Regions from separate parts of the Paenibacillus yanchengensis genome, predicted to be linked through region 2. Evidence: predicted binding sites of a transcription regulator. Region 2 holds the regulator's gene; the other holds the start of a gene.

Region 1 (10,949 bases), on a different contig from region 2:
GATAACAATAGACTAATAAATGAACAACAATTACAAACGATGGAATTACTTAAACAACAATATCAATGGCACTACCATCCTGAAATCGAATTATTACTTCTATTAGAAGGAGAGATGCTAGTCTTTTATCATAACGAGGAACGAAAGCTATTACCAGGAGATGTTGCTATACTCGGTTCATCAGAGCCTCACCTTACACTACAAACGAAATCGAACCTACGTTATATCGTGTTACAAATTCAATTATCACAATATTGGGACTCCAGTACGACACATCTGATGCACCATTTTAACGAAGTTATTAGACCACTCAGCAATCTAAATTATATTTTCCAACACAATGATGCTGTCCGTGATCAAGCTCGTCAGTTTATAAACCACATTTTTCAGGAAATGAATCAGTGCGAAACCGGTTATGAATTAGCCGTGTCTGCCTATATTAAACAAATCCTGTTACTATTGCTCCGCTACGATACGGATAAGCAACTAGAATATGATGACAATCATCAAATGCAACGATTAATGCCAGCACTACAATATATGGATAGCCATCTCACCGAAAAACTATCTGTAAAAGAAGCCGCTCAAGCAGTTAGCATGAGCTACACTTACTTTATTAAAATGTTTAAACAAACGATGGGTATGTCTTTTACCGACTTTGTTGCACACAAACGAATAAAAAAAGCAGAAAAGCTACTACTTACTTGCACCGATAGCATCGCTGAAATAGCAATTAACGTCGGACTACCTAACATTGGTCACTTTTACGAACGCTTTCGTAAATATAACGATTGCTCACCCAAGCAATATCGGGAACGTTATCTACATTCCATAAAAAAAGTAGACAATGACGAACAATAGAGTAGCGAGATCATTAACTAATGGTACGATCTCCTACTCTATCTCTTATTTGCTTTATAGTAATCTCCATCCGATTGTTAGTTGCGAAATATTTGGGTTAACCCCCACTCTATTCCCAATTTCTCCGCTTGCATCGTCTGTATTAACCGAGCTTCCTCCAACGATCCACCACTGACAATAAAATGGACTTCCTGCGTAGATTTATCAAACCAATCATCATTAGCAATGATATTGAATGTTTCAAAATTATCCGCAAAAAAAATCGGCGCTGTAAACACATCATGATGAGATTGCCCATTAACATTCGAGTACGTCGTATAATGTAACATCCCATTATTGACACCATTTTTATGTTTGTCTATGAACAAATTAGTACTATCACTATTATAAGTAAATGGAAAACCATCGATCCGAAATTCACCTTTAAAATATCTGTCTTTAAACAAAGGGCGATGCATCGTTCCTTTAATCGTCACACTAGTTGTCTTTATGGACGTTCCATCATCGTTTTTAAAAATAACCGCTTGTTGCACCATATCCACCTGTTTTGGAAAAGAATAATTATATAACACTACAAATACAGCGATCATTGCTACCACAATAATGACGATCAGCTTCTTCGCTGAAGCCATCCGCAACACAGCCTTTCATTGTGAAAAAAAATAACTTCCACCGAGTATATTACTTGAAATATTTGGAATTGTCTAGCACATAACTGCTGTACTGATTGTTAATTTTAAATCCACTTTTACAGAAAAAAACTGGATTCATATTACATATTGTTGTATAATTAGAACGGAAATGAAACTGTGTTTCGCTAAACGAAACTAAAGGAGTCGGTTAGATGAGCTATACTTTCTATGGTCTTGATCACGTTCAGTTGGCAGCACCAGAAGGTTGCGAAACAGAAGCTCTAAATTTTTTCAATAACATCTTAGGCTGGACCGAAATACCAAAACCTGAAGCTCTAAAACAACGTGGTGGCGTCTGGTTCCAATGCGGCATTCACCAAGTTCATATCGGAGTGCAAAAAAATTTTGTTCCCGCTATCAAAGCTCACCCAGCATTTCACGTACAGAACTTAGATAAGCTACGTCAACATTTACAAAATAATGATATTCAAGTGATGGATGATGAAGCAAGAATAGATGAAGGAGTCAAACGTTTCTATTTAAACGACCCCTTTGGCAATCGACTGGAGTTTCTAGAATGGCTTTAAACAACACTAAAAGAAAACCGTCCTCTTAAAAAAGGGCGGTTAAATTAGCTACCGTTCGCCGTTAGCTCAATGATTTCTCCATTGTTCTGTCCGCGAGTATATTTTCAGATTTTGTAAATAAACAGACCGAAGTAATTACTGTATCAAAATAACTTCAACCGCCTCAACGTCAGATTCAACTTTTTTATAAGGGGTTACCCAGAATTCGATTTTGGGATAATCTCCTGCACCGACAGGCTTAATAAACTCATATAGATCTGATACAGGAATCGAGATCTTTGTATTCGTGGATGGAGAGCGGGTATATATCTTAGTGCGTTTTGTTAATACGATATGACCTTCTTTGCCCGTCGCACCCTGATAGGACTCAATAAACTTTTGAAATACTGGTCCTTGCGGTCGAAAATCAGTAAGCATTAAGGTATACAAAACTCCATTAGCCTGAGAATGCTCATTCTTCCGTTGATCAACTAAAGATAACATCTCACCACTGTAAAAATAAAGAGTTTCGGATTCAAATGACTGTTTCTTGCCACAAGCAGATAGAAAGATTGCTAAAACACAGCACAATAGAATGTATTTTTGAACTTTAATGATACTCACGCCTCCTTGTGACAACTTAACTAGAAATGTAGCGCTCATCAGCTTAGCAAAAAAAAACACATATATCAAAGTTTCTCATTGATCTCAAATTCCTTGCTATCTAAATAACGGAACCATGCTAAATATTGTTACAAATACTTGGTTATTATCAACAATGAAATTTAACATAGCCAAAAATAAAGAAGCAGGTACTGAATCTCAATTTTGCTTAAGTACCTGCTTTCTTGATATTAAAAATCATTTGATAACCTAAAGAACTTTGTTTCGCTTGGTACACTAACAATTCTACTTTTGCTATTCATGAAGGCTAGAACTAAAAACATAAGTCTGTTCATAATAAACTCCTCAAGAAATTAATCGCCTCCTGATGTAGTCATACACCACCAAGAGACGATTATTAATCATTTTCTGTTAATCTGGATTAATTAACTCTTGTAACATGGTAGAAACCATTAACCAAATAGTGACCATAAATGACTGTGGATGTTGGTGTCAACGGAGCCCACAAATATTTTGTAGTGTTAGCATATGTCGTTGACGTATTGCCAGTAAAGCTGCCAGCAGGAGTAGGAAAGCTCACTGAAGCAGCGTACGTTTTTTCTGAAGTGTTTAACTTTTCGGCCGAAGCCACAGAGGATACTTCAAAATACCCTGGTGCTAGTTTGGCCGCTGTTACTGTATAGCCATTGTTAGAAGTTGTATTGTAATCTAGTCTAGCGGAAGGTCCGTCGTACTTAACAGGCGTTACTTTGTACTCATCGTATTGCTTCACTCCCATATACCAAACCGATTTAGAGGTATAATTGTAGGTAAAGTACCCATAAAAGTCAGCAGAAACATTGCAATAGGTTCCATTATTATAAATGCATTTTCCGTTAATTGTATAAGTACCTGATGTATTCGCAACAGAGACGTCTCCGCTATTGCTAAATCCTGCGCTAGTACTCGTTTTTATACCAGAAGAAAGTTTAACCGTAGAGCTTGTTGAATTCGTAATGGTTACTTTCTCATCGCTTCCAACGTTTACGGTTCCGATTTTAACTTCTTGGTTAGAATCTGTACTAGCGTTCGTACAAATGGTATACCCATTTCCACCACCAGATACGCAGTTAGGGCCAGTGCCCGGATAGTTGGCAAGTTGGGTTAGTGCTGAGACATTAGTTGCATCGACATAATTCTTTGGTTGCTTGCTTTTGTCGTTATTAAATTTACCTTTTAGCTTGATCTTTCTTTGTCCTTTTAGTTCCTCGAAATCTTTCTGAGAAACTTTAACGTTTTCCTTTAAGAATTGAACGGAAAAATTCATTGTTTCCATTTCATTATTAGTTGGATTTACATAGTAAATCTCGTAAACGCCAGTGGCAACAACACTCACTTGAGAAGCTTTACTTTCATTTGACAAACTAACTTTGAATGTAGCATTGCCATTTTCATCAGCCTTACCTTGATAAATAAGTTTATGGTCTTCCGAAATTGAAAGTACGGTAACGTCAGCATTCGGAACCAGTTGACCATTTTCATCTACGATATCCATCGATACCTCTGAATCTTCTTGTAGCGATTTTAACGAAGCAGAGTCAACAAAAGTGTTTTCGATTGCTTCTGTAGCAATTTCTTGTTCTGAAACGGGAATTACTGCAGAAAAAGCCATCATGCATAATGAAAGGGAAATCGCAAGTTTCCTCAGATTCATATCCATACTCGAATAGTAGTTTGAATAACATTTTATACCATCGAACAGGACATACGTTGATAACACACAAATACCTCCTTTTAATCTAATTTATGTATTATCCCTTTGCTATAATAGCATGAATATCCATGGTTGTATATGTCCTTTTTTGTAATATATTACCTAAAATAAATTAACCTGAATCACTAGCATTGCAAGTCATTGATGAAGCAAGAATAGATGAAGGAGTCAAACGTTTCTATTTAAACGACCCTTTTGGCAATCGACTGGAGTTTCTAGAATGGCTTTAAATATTTTAAAGATAACGTCTCTCTAACCAGTTATTCCTAAATACACAAAAGCCGTCCAATGGACGACTTTTGTATTGATTATCTCTTTGATAAGAGTTTCGACAGAGATAACTATTTTCCTTTATTTACTTGTTTCAACAATTTGCCTATATCATTTGTATATTTGGTGAGCTTTAACGTAACATCTGATCGAAGTGTTTCGCGAACAATACCAAACTTTTCTTCATATCCCCGACAATAATATCGGTAATAAAGTATCCCGTCATTTGTCTCTTCATCCGACACTTTAATATTACGCTGCTTAAGTTCTCTTTTTAGAACATAATAATCATCCGTTATCTTAAACATAATAACTTCAAGGCAACGAATGACAACTCCCTTTAATGTTATTTTAGAAAACGCCATATCTTCAAGCGACTTCTGGATCATCGTTATCAAATGGGGAAGCACAACCAAATCTCTTATCATATCGAGTTCTTCCGAAGTAGGTCTGCCCGCCGCAGACTTTATAACTTGTCGTTGATCATACTGTTCTTGATGCTCAGTCAGTAACATTTTCCCTTTCCAGCGTTCATTTCCGTCCAACTTTGTCATTTGTAGTGTCCTCCAATCTGTCCGGCTCTTTCGTGCGCCACTCCGGCATCCAATAAAGATGATGCTCGAAGTATGGCAGCCTCTCCATATCGCTCTCTGATCCGATCTGTCGCACACTCTAAATCATATATTTTGGCTCGATCCATAAAAAGATCAAGGTACTGCACCTCATCTCCTGCTAGTTGAGTTAACACGATTGTTATATAACTGACGGGCATCCCCTGCCAGTACTCGTTAAATAATTTAAGTATAGCCGCTTGTAGCTCTTGAGTAAGATTTGTTGGATAATCGAGAGTCGTTTGTCGACCAAATGAATTGACACGCTGACCATCAGTCTCGCCAATGCCCAATGATACTACGCGCCCCTGTACCCCAATTCTTCGAGCTCTCCGACACACTTCAGCGCAAAGCTCATGAATTACTACCTCAATATCCGCTTTACGAGAATAAAGGGACGCTCGCAGCGCCTTACCATGACTGACAGATTTGAGCGCTCCTCGTATTGCAGAAACTACCGGACTTGGATCAATACCGCGTGCTGTCTGCCAATAATATTCAGCCTGGATATCACTCTGTTTCCCCATTATCTTGCGCATCAACTGCTTGAACGCTGTAAGCTCCATTTGTGCAATGTCTCCAATAGTATTTATCCCCTGCATTACAAAACGCTTTGTCATCCGCGAGGCAACCATAAACATCTTATTGATTGGTAGTGGCCATAGTTCCTGCTCAATATTTGTCTGGTCTAGCCGATATATCCCTTCTGGATGTTTTTTTGCGAAATTATCTGTTGCCGTTTTTGCCAAAATTTTTGTCGGTCCAATACCTACTCGGGACCAAACACCAGTCGACAACTTGATCTTATGTTGTATTTGGCGTGCAATCTCTTCAGCTGAACCATATAAACCAACCGATCCAGTCACGTCGAGAAATTGCTCATCGATGGAATATGGCTCAACCAAATCGGTAAAAGATTCGAATATTTGTGTAATAAATAACGAAATTGTGATGTATCGTTGCATCCGTGGCTTAATAATGACGAGATCTGGACATAAAGTTAGAGCTTCCTCCACCCTACTCGCTGTTGTCACTCCCCGATCTTTTGCCATTGGACATGCAGCCAAAATAATACCGCTTTTGCGCGTTGGATCGCCAACCGCTACTGGCATATCTCGATATTCTGGATGTGCTGCCTTTTCAATCGATGCGTAAAAAGACTGTCCATCAACCAACAGTATTGTTCGTTCATTATGTTCTTTCATCATATGCGCCCCATTCGAACATTTGTTCTATATAATATATACCAAACAAACGTTCGATATGCAACATACAATAAATTCCTGTTGATTTTTAAAATAAACATTAACTACCTTAGATCAAACACGTAGCCACTCGTTACGACAAACTTACTTCCATATGGAAAGGAATGCCGGGTTTTGCTTCGCCTACGCACTATACTATTAATGGTTATTTCGCGTCATAACAGGTCATGTTCAAGATCAATGAATGGAGCGGTAAGCTTGTACGTTATTTCATACAAAGCGGCATTCCGATCAACCAAATTACGGTTGTTTGTTTGTTTTATCGTATAAACCCCCCTACGTTTAACCTACTATGGGCCGCATTTTATATGGTTTTTCGTATAAACTTGATCTCCTCCAGCACTTATTTGAATGTTTGTACGTTTTATCGTATAAACTCCCACTATAATCTCCTATTACAAATTTTCACAGTAGATTTTATGACCTCATGCGATACAAGCCAAGTCCGAACGACCTATGGTCAAATGCTACAACACTTGTAAATACAAAGAACCGACCTTAAGATCGAATTTTAATATTTATATACATATCTTCCATTTTTAAATCGACAACGACGAACGATTTCAATCCAGCACCTACATAAGGTGCGACGGGACAAGGAGATGGAAATAATTTTGATTGGACGGTAAGAGATCCAGAAAAAAAGCATTACGTAATGTGTTAGCTGCTTATGAAGCATTAGGTGGTAAAATACTTATAACCAATGCAACGTATCTACTTCATTTATTTCTTATACACTTCATTTTCTAAAATAATGATTTGTGCCTCATTAGAGGATCTTCCTACTTGTTTAGTATTCTCAACCAATCTATAAATATTGTCGCAGCATTGTTTAGCACCTAAAACCAATAAAGGAACGCCTATAAAATCAATTTTTAATCCCCTTGAAAAAAATCCGCCAATTGACATAACGAACGGTACAGTTGGGGAAGTATTAGAAAATACTATTTTTTCATGAAAGTGATGTTTATTCTGTAGTAACTGGCATAAATCTTTTAACGCTTGTACAACAAATTTTGCAGATTTCCTGCCTACTGTGTATACGGAATCTCCATTTTCATCTACCCCGTGAAATATAATTTTCCCGAAATCATCTTTAGTCAATTTGTTGAAGTAATTTACATTCAATATTTCTTCTTTCGTTAACTTTCGTTCTGACTGAGAAATTTGTTTTAAGTGATATGCAGCTGCAAGAGACGTTGTATGTGTCCCCCCATAGTCATTATAAATATAGATCATGGAATCATCCTTTAATATTTTATATCTAGTATGGTCAGTTCTGTTTGTCTTCAATCATGCGGCATACCCACATAGAGCAAGCCCCAATTCGACACATGGACAATACAGGGAGATAGTACGCAATTTCACTTATATCCAATAGAGTTGCTATGGTCTTGATGCTGTCTCTAAGTGCCTAAATTAGTCAAATTTTTCGGTATCGGGCTAATAAACAAACCCTTTCTTCTATTAGGAATATACTTCTATAAACAAAAAGAGTAATATTAGATGAAAAGGTTTCGAGCTTCCTTAAACGGAAGAAATGAAGTTCCACATGTAAATACGATTGCTACAGGAGATGCACTATTTAAACAAGGTAGAACTCGCAATTTACTACTATTTAAACTTTCCATCCGAAATATTAAAAAAGTAACTCAAGCTCATATCCATCTAGGGCGAAGAGGGGAGAACGGCCCCGTCGTGGCCTTTCTATTTGGTCCATCTAAATTTGGAATTTCTGTAAATCGAGGCGTTATTAGAGGTACGCTAAGAAGAAGTGATTTAGTAGGAGCGTTAAAAGGTAAGACTATTTGCAATTTAATTTGTGAGATTAAACGAGGTAATGCCTAGGTTAATGTGCACACAATACAGAACCCGGATGGAGAAATTCGCGGTCAAATTGTTCGTAAATAATATATAAAAATATTGCTTTTACACTCCTCGTTATCTTTATTCATATAAAAATCACACACAAAAGCGACTTACCACGGTCGCTTTTCTGGTTGTATTGGTGAAGGCGACCTTCCACTGTTAAAAACCCTGTCTGTGAAATAAAAAATAAAGATACATTTAAAGCCGTAGGATATTTTCCCATTGCCGCTTTTGTTATCTTAGATATTCAGGCTCTTCTGTTGGAGCAACTCGCAACTCTTCTTCCAGCTCATTGCCTAAACTCCTCATATCTTCACTACTTACTTTTAAATGGGGAAGGAAAAATCCATCATACACAAAAAACAGAACATACAAATCCGATCGATACTCATGCAACCATTTCAATTCAAAATTTTCGTCAGAATGATCAAACACTCTATCATACTTATCCCCTGGAAAATCTTTTAATAAAGCTATAAAATTATTAAGTGTAATATTCATCCAACCAAAAACTAGTTCTCGGCTTCCATTACTACTACTAATGTTAACTTCAAGTTTACTTCCTTCGAACTCTCCGGGGAAATGACGTACAAATTTGAATTCAAACACTGTTTCTCCGTTAATATCTTTTAATTTAGCCATACATCCTCCTAATCTTTCCAACTACTTATAAAATCATATATCCAGCTTGCCGTTTTCTTCTACTAATACCTAACTCTTTAGCGATTTCTCGTTGCGTTCGTTCTTCTCCTCCAGAAATTAATCCAAAACGATTGATTACAACTTCTTTTTCACGAAAACGAACATGTTTATTATTTTTTAGTTCTAAACTGTGGAGCTACCATTAGCTCCTCTCCCCACTTTTCTGCTTGCTTTTTTTGTAACTTGTAAACATCTTCCATTGATTCGCCACTTACGATGTAATATCGTGTTGTTTTTGGTTGCTCCACCCATTCTCCGTTTGCGATAATATTAAATGATTCAAAGTTATCCGAAAAATATATAACAGCACTTCCTAACAAAGGAAAAGGATACTCATCTGGTGTATAAAATAGACTACTCATCTCAACCCCATTTCGTTTCTTAATAACTGGTACGTGTAGATTTTCAAAATCATCGGTAAACTCATGTTGTTCTATTGCAATTTTCCCTTCAAAAAAATGGGCATCAAATACAGGACGATAAAAAACCCCTTTAATTCGTACTGTTGTGTTTTCTATTGGATAATCACTATCTCCCACAAAAGCTACTGCTGATTTTGTAATGTCTATTGAAGTTGGAAAATCATAACTCTTCAAAAATATTAGTACGATAACAGCGATTAATCCAAAAATAACTGCAGACAATATAAGTTTATTTTTCATATCTACACCTCCAGATTAAAACTAGAAGCATTGGAACCATAGGATTTAAAAAAACTCTTATTTAGAATCAGCTATGATAATCAAATGCAGGTATTTAACTGCTGGCTGTTTCACCAATTTACATAAATATAGTGATCAATAAAATCCATACTCAACACTGTAATACTATAATATGGAAATGTAAACACATATCCTTCTACAAAGGATCATCTTCATATTTTAAATTAGAAAGTCATAGTTAGTAGTAGTAATTATTGCAGTAATTACCCCGCCCCATCGACTACTCTATCAACGGTTGTTGTAATTGACTTTGTTCCAATTTCCTTGCTTGTCTCAAAATCTATGACCGTAACTTGATAGGTAACCTCATCGGAACTAGCATTTTCCTTTGCGAATACAGCGAAATTAAACGAGAAGAATAAAGATAGTGCCAAAATAACAACCACGATTTTGTTGTACGATTTTTTCACACTATCGCTCCTATTCTACTATGCGTTTAGTTATTAATAGGCTAGATATGCACCAAATAGTACCATGTATTAATCTTTTATGTCAATTATGTACCATGTTTTCCTATTATAATAGTAGCCACTGATTTGTCCCTTCTATAAAAAGTATTTTTAAAAAGAGTACTATAATTACATAACTTTACGAGATGCAACACAATCACTCTCATATAGCACCAACGTACCTGCAAAACCTCTTTGACCGTTGTAGCAAAATCGTTTCTGCTCTGAGAAAACATAGTCATGATGTGAGGACCGATGAGTTTTGGTAATAATATAGTCACTTTTGGGAATACGTGGTAATATGTAGATTTTTCTACCAATAAACATTGTTTTTAGGAAGGGGTAGTAAGTAAGTGAAATTATTGAAGAGTTTTGTATCGGCTTTTTTTATCATTCTTATCGTTGTAGGTTGTTCCTCAAATAGTGTAGAGAATCAAAAGTCTAATAATTCGCCAAGTCCAACTGCAAATGTTGAGAGTACACCAGATAAGGAAACTGCTGAGGAAAAGGCTAAAAAAGAAGAAGAAAGAAAAGCTAAAGAAGAAGCAGATGCGAAAGCTGCTGCTGAGCAGAAAGCTAAGGAAGATGCAGAAGTTAAAGCTGCTGCTGAAAAATTAGCTAAACA
Region 2 (10,949 bases):
ATCAATGTTCCACTACGTTTACATCATTTTTCTTACCGAATTCTATTAGCTTTTGTCCCATCTGTTCTGTCGCAAAACGATTCAACACTTTGGAGTATGTCCATGCTGCACCTGTTTTTGGAGCAATAACAACAGAATCCTTTTGCAAGCGTATTTCTTTAATACCAGTTGCGTATAACGTTTTGTCACCAGTTATTCTTCTTGATTGTACAAAATCTTTCCCAATAGTCAAATAGGGTCTACGGAAAAAGAACATTATTGCTAACACTACATATGCGATAACCGTCACCCAAAACATACCATTTGCCACAAAATCAGGCTGTGCCGTAACAATAAACAAATAACCAAGTATAAACAAAATTAATAAAAATGGAATAACATAATTTCTTCCTTTAAAGACAGACTGTTTACCTTTCTCACTATACAAGCTAATAGGAGAATTTCCAGACTTTTTACGTGTTTGATTGACTTTTTGCATGTTTTTACGAACTTGACGTTCCCAAGAACGAGACATTCCCATCCCTCCATATCTTCTCTATCCATCATGCTGCAAAAAAGGACAACTACAATTAATGTAACTGACCTTCTTCTTCTTCATCAACAAACTTAATACGGTCTAATTCTTGACGCATATTACTTTTGAAATTTTGTAAATATTGTTGTCGTAGATTATCACGCTCTACCACTTCTTCCGTTGTCAAACCTGTTGCTTTCTGTTTGCGCGACAACTCGTTTATTCTTGCTATCAACTGATCGATATTCATTACTAGTAGCCCATCCTCTCACGATTTAAATACTCCATTCTACTTTTACATTTCTACCTATCCCTTGTCAAGTTTACATCCATTTAACAATCAAATTGTAACATGAATATGACGTAATTATTAGATAGCGACCTATTATCGAAAAAAAACAAAAAACAAACTATTAATGTTTTGTAAATTAGATAAATCATCATTGCAACAATTGAAAAAGAAAAGTAAAATTAAAAACAATTAATAATAACAAAAAACAACTAAAAACAAATTGTCCAACAAATTAATCCATGCTGAGAGGATGTATTAAATATGAAGAAGGATCACTACCTACTACTTACGCCAGGACCATTAACAACAACCGCAACTGTTAAAGAAGTAATGTTAAAAGATTGGTGCACTTGGGATGATGAGTATAAACAAATTGTCCAACAAATTAGAAAACAACTATTAGAAGTAGCTGAAGCTTCGGAAGAAAAATATACCGCTATTTTGATGCAAGGTAGTGGAAGTTTTGGAGTCGAATCAGTACTAGGTTCAGTTATTCCGCAATCAGGCAAACTACTCATATTACAAAATGGTGCTTACGGTAAACGTATTGAAGAAATCTGCCACGTATTGCGCATACCTTATCAATCTGTCATATTTGCAGCTAATGAACAAATCAGTGCAGAAACAGTGGAACAGCATTTGCTAGCGGATCCTTCTATCACTCACGTAGCGATGGTACACTGTGAAACAACAACAGGTATTTTAAATCCTCTCGAAGCAGTTGTAAATACAATTAAAAAACATCATAGAATTGCAATTGTTGATGCGATGAGTAGTTTTGGTGGCATCCCAATCGCAACTGAACAACTAAATATCGATTTTCTGATCAGTAGTGCTAATAAGTGCATTCAAGGCGTACCTGGATTTAGCTTCATTATTGCAAAACAGACGGAAATAGAGAAATGCAAAGGGCAAGCACGATCACTTTCCTTAGACTTATATGATCAATGGCAAGCAATGCAAGAAGATCCAGGCAAATGGCGCTTTACATCTCCTACTCATATCGTACGTGCTTTTGCACAAGCTCTATTAGAGCTGGAACAAGAAGGTGGCGTCGCGGCTAGATACGAACGCTATAAAAATAATCAACAAATTCTAGTAGACAGTATGAGCGATGCTGGATTTACCGCTTATTTGCCAAGAGCTTTACAGTCACCGATCATTACAACTTTTATTTATCCAACACATATTTCATTTACGTTTCTAGGTTTTTATAATTTCCTAAAAAATAAAGGCTTTGTTATCTACCCAGGAAAATTATCCGATGTAGAAGTATTTAGAATTGGTAATATTGGCGACATCCATGCAAATGATATTATTGAGCTTTGTGTCGCGGTTGCCCAATATAAAGGACAAGAATAACGTCGATTACTAATCTTCAACAGCAAATATATATAGTAAAGTAATAGAGCGAACCTGTGCGATTGTTACAGTGCTTCGCTCTATTGTTTTATCTTCTGTTCCACAGAGTTGTCAGAATTTTGGAATAATAAGGCGTTGTCCAATTAAAATTTCGGATGATGTTAATAAATTACGATCTTTAATCTTATGGATTAGTTGCCTAACATCTTTATTATTTGGACCATATTGCTGCGCAATTGACCACAATGTATCGCCAGCAGTCGCAAATACGACATATTCACCAACCTGTGGTTGATCCGAATATTGATCAGAAGCATTAATTGTAACTAATACAGATATAGACAAAAACAATGTTAAAACGATAATATTTATAACCACTTTAGACTGTAGGCGAGTAAACTCCTTTATATAACGAACCTTATTCGAATACTTCCTAGATTCTTCTGTTCTATTATCACCATAAATCGACTTATATGAGCTTGTATGTATGTACATTTCGTCATCTCCCCAAACATTTGTTCTATTTCGATTGTAGCACGAACGCACGTTTGGTTCAAGATAAAAATAGAATGTTTGTTCGCAAGAACTTGTGTTTGTACGAACGGCGGTTCTATGTTATAATTTATGTTAATTATGAAGAATGGAGTTGATTGTCGTGACCAAAATTTCCAAACGACAGCTGGCGATTCTCGATTTCATCAAACAAGAAGTGAAAGATAAGGGCTACCCTCCTTCCGTCCGAGAAATTGCAGAAGCGGTTGGACTACTATCAAGCTCTACGGTTCACGGCCATCTGGATCGATTAGAGAAAAAAGGATTTATTCGCCGAGATCCAACTAAGCCACGTGCTATTGAAATACTTAATCAAGAATCAGATCAAGACACTTTTACACCACTACCTGTCGTAACAGTCCCAGTAGTTGGTAGGGTAACAGCCGGATTACCGATAACTGCAACAGAAAATATTGAAGATTATTTTCCATTACCTACTCATTTCGTAGGTGAACACACTGTATTTATTTTAAACGTTATTGGAGACAGTATGATTGAGAAAGGTATACATAATGGCGATTACGTTATTGTTCGCCAGCAACAAACCGCGAACAATGGAGAAGTTGTCGTTGCTATGACAGAGGAAGATGAAGCAACTGTTAAAACTTTCTATAAAGAAAAAGATCATATTCGTTTACAACCAGAGAACGAAACAATGCAGCCCATTCGGCTTCCGAATGTGACGATATTAGGAAAAGTCATCGGTTTATTTAGAGATTTGCAATAATACACAAACACCCAGTCAACTCCCCCCTATAGTGCATAACCTATACTATATCCGCAGGGCAGGGAGGTGAAGAACAATATGTCAGCATTCGGTGGTGCACACTCAAACACAGGTTCAATTCTTGTGCTTTTCATCCTCTTGGTAATTATTTCTTGCAGCTTTGTAGGCTTCGGCAAAAACAACTGCTGCTAATATCAGCTTAAGCTAAACTTGCCGCAACAAAATAGTCTGTAAGTGATATCAGGGACCACTCCTTAGTAGCATTCATTGCTGCATTGGAGATGGTCCCTTCACCCGTTTAAGAAAAGTTTTACAATATACTTTATTTATTATTTTTCGAAACAGCAATTGCAATATATAGTAGGAGTCCAAAAGCTGCTCCACCAAGTAAGATCAAACCAAACGTGCCTAAGAATAATGATAAGTATGCAATAGCCATCCCCAAGATCATAAACCCTAATATGTTTTTCAAGAGTCTCCTCCTAGATAATTAATTTCAATTGTACTATAGCTATATAGCATAAAAAACTGTAAGATACTTTTCAACTTACAGTTAAGTTATGGTCACTTTGTGTTAAAAAAGCTTCTTTTCACAGTCATAATTTTTTATTCCAATTTTCGAAACATATGAGATTTTGTAATTTTGACCCAATTGAAATGAAATCACGAAAAGTAAAGGAATACAGTGTAGAGTACCCTGTTTCACAATTAATTGACGTGTTACATTCCCAAACTTTCATCTATCGGTTCTGGTTCTTTACGAAACAGTAACATTGTAGAATGTTTGGCACACCACAAGGAAAATAACGTGAACAGTATTCCCCAAACGAAAGCTGGCACATGCGTATAATTGCTCAGATTTGTCGCATCACCTGCTATAGAAGGATATAAAAACGACATCGATAATATCGTAAAAGAGCTAAGTACCGACTCGACTAAACATATAAAAGCAATGAGCAAATAATAGCCGTTACGCAGCCAAGATGGAGCAAAAGCATAAACTAAAATCGTGACTGCAACAAATCCTCCACTCCACATCATGCCATAGTTATTTCGTACAAATAAAAGAAGTCCAATTAAAGCTAACGAAGCAATGACAATTAAACCGGCCTTTACTTTGCGATGAGCGAATAAAAAGAACAACAAAACTGCAAACATTGCTGAGCCTGTATAACCAGCCAATGAAATTGGAATCCCCTTCCACGCACTGGCGAAGGAAGTCAGTGTGACACCGCTCTGATCGCTGAATAGATAAATATACCTCACCTTTCCAGACAGTACTAAAGTAACCAATGCATGAGACAGCTCATGGATCAATGTATCCACATTACGGAAAAAGAAAGAAAACGGGGTTAATCGAGTCAGCATAGCCGTCACAATTAAGACCGCTGCCATTTTTAGCCATGCATACATGGGTATATATACCTCCTAAGTCAAACATTGTGGATTCATCTTATCACATCTTTCATCCTTTGACGATCCACTCTCACCGACATAAAGTAAATAAACTACTCTCTAAAAAAAGAAACAAGCAACTAATTAGAAATATAAATCTTCTGTATGAAGAAATAAAAAAACTATCTCCAGAACGGTTAAGGCAACTCAAGTTTTCTGTACATATTCATAGTGAAGAAAAAATACCATCTAAAGTTTTTAATGGAGTAATAATAACAACTTCACTACTTATAGCTTTAATGACTATAGTAGTTTCCGTAGCTTCTCTTTCCCCAGAAGAAGTAAAGATATCATTTTTACAAAACTCAATTCATACTTTAGAACGATTACCTCATCTTGCATTTGCAATATTAGCAATGTTTGTAGCTGTTATGATCCATGTAGTGATAGAAGATAGCAAAAACAAATTTATAAAGAAATTTTCAGTTGTCATTGATGAGATTGAAAGGGAACTTAATTCAAGTCATCCTTCTGCAACTCAATATCTAGCTCAATCAACTTACGTAAATTGTCGACGCTTTGTATTTCGATATGGCCCTTCTGAAAATTACGAACCCATCGAGCGATAGCAGCCTTAATTATCTTGCGGTACTGTTCCTTACTCTCGATGATCCCAAGCATGATCTCAGCTTCATGCTGCTGCAGTAATTCATCTACATGCATTCGCAAATCGTAGCCACGGCTGTACATGATCTCATGCAGGGGTGTCACCCTGGTTAGCGGAGAGACGTTACTGCGTCTCTCTTTTTATTTTGTTGTGGCATAAAAAAATCCGCCCAACATCAGGCGGTTGATTCTAAATTAATTTCCCCGGTTTGTTAAAGAGACGATCAGCCAATAAATTGCATTAATAGCTGGTTGAACTTGTCACGTTCTTCCCAGAAAGCACCATGACCGCTATATTGAAATGGAACAAGTTGTGAATTTTTAATTAGCTTATTTGTTTCCTGAGCATTGATAAAGGGAACGATTTTATCATGGATGCCATGAATAATTAATGTAGGTACAAATATTTTGCTAAGATCATTGTACACATTCTCATCTCTTAGTGTAGTCATGACTGCCGCAGTCGACCAACTAGCTGCTTGTAATCCCATTTGAAAGAACCAGTCCGAGAATGGCTCCGTAATATACTGGAAAAAAAAGAGATCCGTTACTCCTTGCAACATTTTAGGACGATCATTTAGTGTTCCTGTAATGAACATATTTGCAAGTTCTTCTGGCACACTAGTCGGAGATGCAGCGTCTATAAGAACAAGCTTGGATACTCCATAACCTTGATGGCGAGCCATATATCGAATCGAGATTGCTCCCCCTGTGGAGTGTCCTGCTAATGTGAAGTTTTTTAACTGCAATGCACCTACTACTGCACGGATATCATCTGCCAATCTGTCAAAATTGTAGCCACTAAATGGTTTATCAGAGTTACCGTAACCTCTCCAGTCAATGCCTATACATCGGTACCCCATTGCTGGAAGAATATTAAAATGATATTCAAACTGCTTATGGTTTAAAGGCCAACCATGTATAAATAGTATTGTTTTACTCCCCTCTGGGTTCACATCCTCTACATATATTTTCACACCTGGTTCTACAGTAACAAAGTATCCCATGCTGTTTCCTCCGTCTAATTAAAATAGCTTTAACAATAGGATACTCATCTAAGGCAACATAGGTGATTGTCTATTCTTTGTTGATACGCGATGTCGGCTGAACCGGACTTTATTTACTAACTTTACTGCCCCGGAGCTTAATAAGAGAATCCTTAACAAACTTAACATAGCCTATATTTAGGCTGCGGGATCTACACGACGAAGCAGCACAGGTTCAATGCCAGTGGCTTCTTGGTATCGCTTTTTAATAACGACACAGAAAATAGGATCCAGCTCCATTATTCTGCAGATACGACCAAGCTGATCACAAATTATGAGGGTTCAATCCACTACCTCCGAAGAAGTCAACGACTTGGTCACCCTACTGAGAGTGTTTTTAACTCGCAACATAAAAAATAGGAGGGCATTCTGGGGGCACATTAAAAATCTAAGCCCTTCCCCAGAAAATACCCCCCAACTAAAATCCCCCAAAACCCGCACCACTACGGTACTTTTCATCAAGTTTACAACGGAAAATACTGATCTCGTTCCCATTGATGGACTTGTGTCCGATATATGTACTTGATTTAGATATGGTTGTATACCATCTGTGATACTGCATAGATTGAGCATATTCGTAAAAATGAATTAGCTATACAATGCTTCGTTCTGTTATATCGGGGGACGTTTGGGGGACGTTTCGGGGATGCTCATGCATTGCCAAAACAATTTATAATAATCAATATATAAGTCGCCAGGGATGTGATATGTTTCCATGCGTGACTCTTTTTTATTCATACGTAAATCCAAAACTTGGAACCAATTTTATTTCAAAGATCTCATGACGTGGTAGATGATACACTTCAGCACCTTTTGTGATCTTTACATATCCGCCGTCAGCATCTTCCAGAGCACCTTCGTATATGTCACCTGATTCCAGTTCTATAACAACAATTTTATCTATGTATTTGTTCATATCGAAATTCATCCCCCTTCTAATGATGAATTTCGATATAAAAATGAAAATTCCTTCTGTTTTATACGATGAATAGGGGGGAATAAAATTCAATCCTTCTAGTCATTAGCTTTTCTTTTATTTTTAGCAGCTTTTGTTATTTTACTGATAAACTTCTCTAATTGCTGTTCTTTCCCGTCGCCGCTATTCAACAACTCTGATTGTGAATCAGATTTCACTTTCCCATCCTCAATTCTCCAAATCCCATCGTCAAAATTATATGACCAATATGTTCCATCATCAGTTCTATTCAGAATTAGCAGAACTTCTTCTGATTTTTTAACCATTTTTTTACTCTCAATTGCGTTGTCCGTAGAACCATGTTGTAAATATGTTATTTCTGTTTCGTCTGTTTCTCCATACAACACTTTATCCACTCGGATGGTAGCTGGCGTAATTTGCATATTAAATTTCCTTTTGATCGGTACACCTGCATCTCTCGAATAAGTATCTCCTTCACCCAAAACAGTTCCTCGTATAATTAAATCAACATTCCAAAATTCATCTTCTAATGAAGAATTTTGAGATGATACAGCGGTATTATGCGAATCCACTATTTGTCGACTTTCTTTTTTTGCAATTCCTAATAGTCCCCCAAATACAATAGACAATGCCAATGAAACAGCAACTATTCCTACATATTTTTTATTCATAATTTCCCTCCTTCCTTTTAATATCGACTATTAACTTCACTAACATCATAAGCTGATGGAACCAGTCCACCCGCTAGACCTGCTGTCATTAAAGAAGTCGATTTCGCTGTTATGAAACTTGTGTGAGCCAAACCCATTACATGTCCAAGTTCATGCGCTATCAATGCTTTTCTTTTAGAACTTGTGATAATATTTCCATCGTTTGTGAAAATTCCTGCATAGTTAACCTCAGATCCAGTTCCACAATGTATTGTATAATCACTAACCGGTGACGCCATACAAGCTAAACCATTATCTTTGTAAGGTTGCGTCCAAGCATATCCATTACCCCAACCATTTTTATTCCAGGTACTTTTATCCACACCAAATATATCAACATTAGAAGTTGGAATAGGAGCAGTCTGAATCGTCACATTTGCGCCGCTGTTTGACCAAAGATCCAACCCTCTAGTAAAAGTGCTACCTGAATAACTAGAATGAAGGTTATCTCCGTTAACCCTCAATACAACATCACCTTGATAACTAATTGTTTTCCATTTCCACTGAAAATAGGTTGCTTGTGAAACCGAAGAAAACAAACTAAAGGAAATGAGACCAACGCACATACATGAAACAAGTAACATAAATCCCCTAAATCTCTTTTTAAACAAAATAATTCCTCCTATTCTATTTTTAGTTAATATTAACAATACCAACGTTAACGTTGTTTGGTGTAATAATCAATACCAAAATTACTAATTAGTTCCTAATAACTAACAAAATTTCCATCACATTTTATTGTTTATAAATTCACAAAGTTTGGATCAATATAGAATAGAATTAAAATATTTCACTTATTAATATAAGAATATCTAAAATGAAATAAGTAACAAACTAGAAATATACCGTTATGTAAAAAACAACTTTGCTCATCTCCATACCATATTATGTGTTATCGAAAATATACACTACTCTCCTTCTAATACCATCCAACAATCATCCATTTAAAACTTCACGCCCACTCCCCATCACAGGACAGTGGGCATTACTCTATTTATAAACTTGACATTAAAGCCGCAGGAACGCTTTCCCATTGCGAATTTTTATAATTAAAATAATTATTAATTCAGGTCAATTCCACAGACAGCATAGGCATTGGACTTTGAATTTATTAGAATGGATTTCCATCATTAATAATTATTGTAGAGTTATTATACAGAAGAGTTTTTGGTGTAGACGAAGTGTCTGTAATTCTTTTTGCACCATGTACTTCCCCACTCGCCATAATAGGACCATTATTTGTATAGATGGTTATTTTACCAAATGTGGATCTGTCTTCACATGAGTAGTTTGTTGCAGCCCACTCACCAAATGTCGCAAAATATTACACAGTTGATATCGGCGATATTGTCACTTTCGATCCAGGAACGAAATAAGACGATATCCCATTTTCATTAGAACCCACTTCATTAAATTCTGTTCCATCTTTTTTGTACAATGTAACAATAACATCATTTTCTGAGTCGGATAAGTTATTTATGTTTAAGGTAATCCCTGTAGCATATTGAACGGCATTGTTTAGCCCATAAAGGTTGTTACTTTGTATAGAAAAATATACAACTCTACTCGCAACAGGCACCGTTCCCGTTGCTGATACTGACGAAGTAAACATCAACACAGCCGTCAGCATGACCAACAAACCAAACTTCGTAAATCTTCTCTTATTCATTTTTTAATTCCCCCAATTAGTTTTGTTCAAGCTTACCCTAATAAAACCGTTAAAAACAGACTGATAATACGGATTCTTTTCCAGCAAACTAAAGGGTTAATCAAAAAATGCCCGCTAACCTGTTTAGGTCGGCGGGCATCACTCTACTTATTAATATTAACAGTCCTCGTCTTACTATCCCACTTAACACTAGCCCCCAACGCATCAGCCACAGCACGTACAGGTACATACGTAACATTGTCTATAAGCACACCTTGTTGGTCTAGCAGCTTGCCATTAACAACTACATCCACGCTGTCGCTTTGGATCGGCTATACTAAGTTAGACATAAAAATTAAGGGGTAGTAGAATAAAAGAAATAGAAGAAGGAGCGGAACTACTACCATGTCTAAAGAAAGAAGAACATTCACAGCAGCATTTAAAAAACAGATGGTTGATCTCTATGAAAATGGTAAACCTAGAGCAGCAATTGTGAAAGAATATGAGCTTACATCATCAGCATTAGATAGATGGATTAAGCAAGCGCAAGCTACAGGTTCTTTCAAAGAAAAGGATAATCGATCCGCAGAAGAAAACGAACTTATCACACTACGAAAAGAAATTCAGCAACTTAAGATGGAGAACGACATTTTAAAGCAAGCAGCGCTGATCATGGATTGATCGTAGCTATCATCCAGATTAATTGTGATAAGTACTCGGTATCAGCAATGTGTAACGTCCTACAAATTGCAAGAAGTACGTTTATTATGAAGCAAATGAACGACCATCCGAAGACGACATTATTCAAGCCAGTATTACTATCTTTCATGAAAATAGAAGGGTCTATGGCACTGGAAAGATAAAATTAAAGTTAAAAGAACTCGATTTAATTGTATCTAGACGACGAATTAGTCGGAAAGAACAAGAAACTAGTATCTACGTATACGATAGCTCAGTTTAAGCCAAGCAAGGCGGCAAGTAATGAAGATAACACGAAGAATAGCTTGAACAGAGCGTTTCAACAAACCGAAATAAAACGCGTGGTAGTCAGCGATCTCACTTATGTTAGGGTGGGTAGTCGATGGAACTATGTATGTACC

Evidence for each region. The regulator LexA, encoded in region 2, represses DNA repair genes until DNA is damaged. The targets are predictions, from matches to a motif close to CGAACATATGTTCG.
Region 1: ACFSTH_RS08485 (DNA polymerase IV) is a predicted target of LexA. The motif match lies at 6,565-6,578, and genes of this name have one in related genera.

What each region holds. Positions count from the first base shown of each region.
Region 1 is NZ_JBHUMH010000016.1:250,777-261,725, reverse strand. It holds gene ACFSTH_RS08515 (helix-turn-helix transcriptional regulator) at 1-861, shown strand, start outside; gene ACFSTH_RS08510 (hypothetical protein) at 939-1,493, opposite strand; gene ACFSTH_RS08505 (VOC family protein) at 1,706-2,080, shown strand; gene ACFSTH_RS08500 (hypothetical protein) at 2,216-2,683, opposite strand; gene ACFSTH_RS08495 (hypothetical protein) at 3,105-4,442, opposite strand; gene ACFSTH_RS08490 (hypothetical protein) at 4,778-5,260, opposite strand; gene ACFSTH_RS08485 (DNA polymerase IV) at 5,257-6,522, opposite strand; gene ACFSTH_RS08480 (DUF3189 family protein) at 7,306-7,821, opposite strand; partial or broken gene ACFSTH_RS08475 (CHRD domain-containing protein) at 8,089-8,493, shown strand; gene ACFSTH_RS08470 (hypothetical protein) at 8,686-9,093, opposite strand; partial or broken gene ACFSTH_RS08465 (sigma factor-like helix-turn-helix DNA-binding protein) at 9,152-9,247, opposite strand; gene ACFSTH_RS08460 (hypothetical protein) at 9,264-9,815, opposite strand; gene ACFSTH_RS08455 (hypothetical protein) at 10,079-10,285, opposite strand; gene ACFSTH_RS08450 (Ltp family lipoprotein) at 10,678-10,949, shown strand, end outside.
Region 2 is NZ_JBHUMH010000060.1:223-11,171, reverse strand. It holds gene ACFSTH_RS16900 (hypothetical protein) at 2-514, opposite strand; gene ACFSTH_RS16895 (DUF896 domain-containing protein) at 570-764, opposite strand; gene phnW (2-aminoethylphosphonate--pyruvate transaminase) at 1,068-2,168, shown strand; gene ACFSTH_RS16885 (LysM peptidoglycan-binding domain-containing protein) at 2,280-2,663, opposite strand; gene lexA (transcriptional repressor LexA) at 2,824-3,447, shown strand; gene ACFSTH_RS16875 (hypothetical protein) at 3,770-3,919, opposite strand; gene ACFSTH_RS16870 (M50 family metallopeptidase) at 4,168-4,860, opposite strand; gene ACFSTH_RS16865 (hypothetical protein) at 5,356-5,565, opposite strand; gene ACFSTH_RS16860 (alpha/beta fold hydrolase) at 5,733-6,515, opposite strand; gene ACFSTH_RS16855 (hypothetical protein) at 7,285-7,470, opposite strand; gene ACFSTH_RS16850 (hypothetical protein) at 7,569-8,162, opposite strand; gene ACFSTH_RS16845 (hypothetical protein) at 8,180-8,812, opposite strand; gene ACFSTH_RS16840 (hypothetical protein) at 9,526-9,870, opposite strand; gene ACFSTH_RS16835 (stalk domain-containing protein) at 10,014-10,163, opposite strand; partial or broken gene ACFSTH_RS16830 (transposase) at 10,255-10,506, shown strand; gene ACFSTH_RS16825 (hypothetical protein) at 10,740-10,949, shown strand, end outside.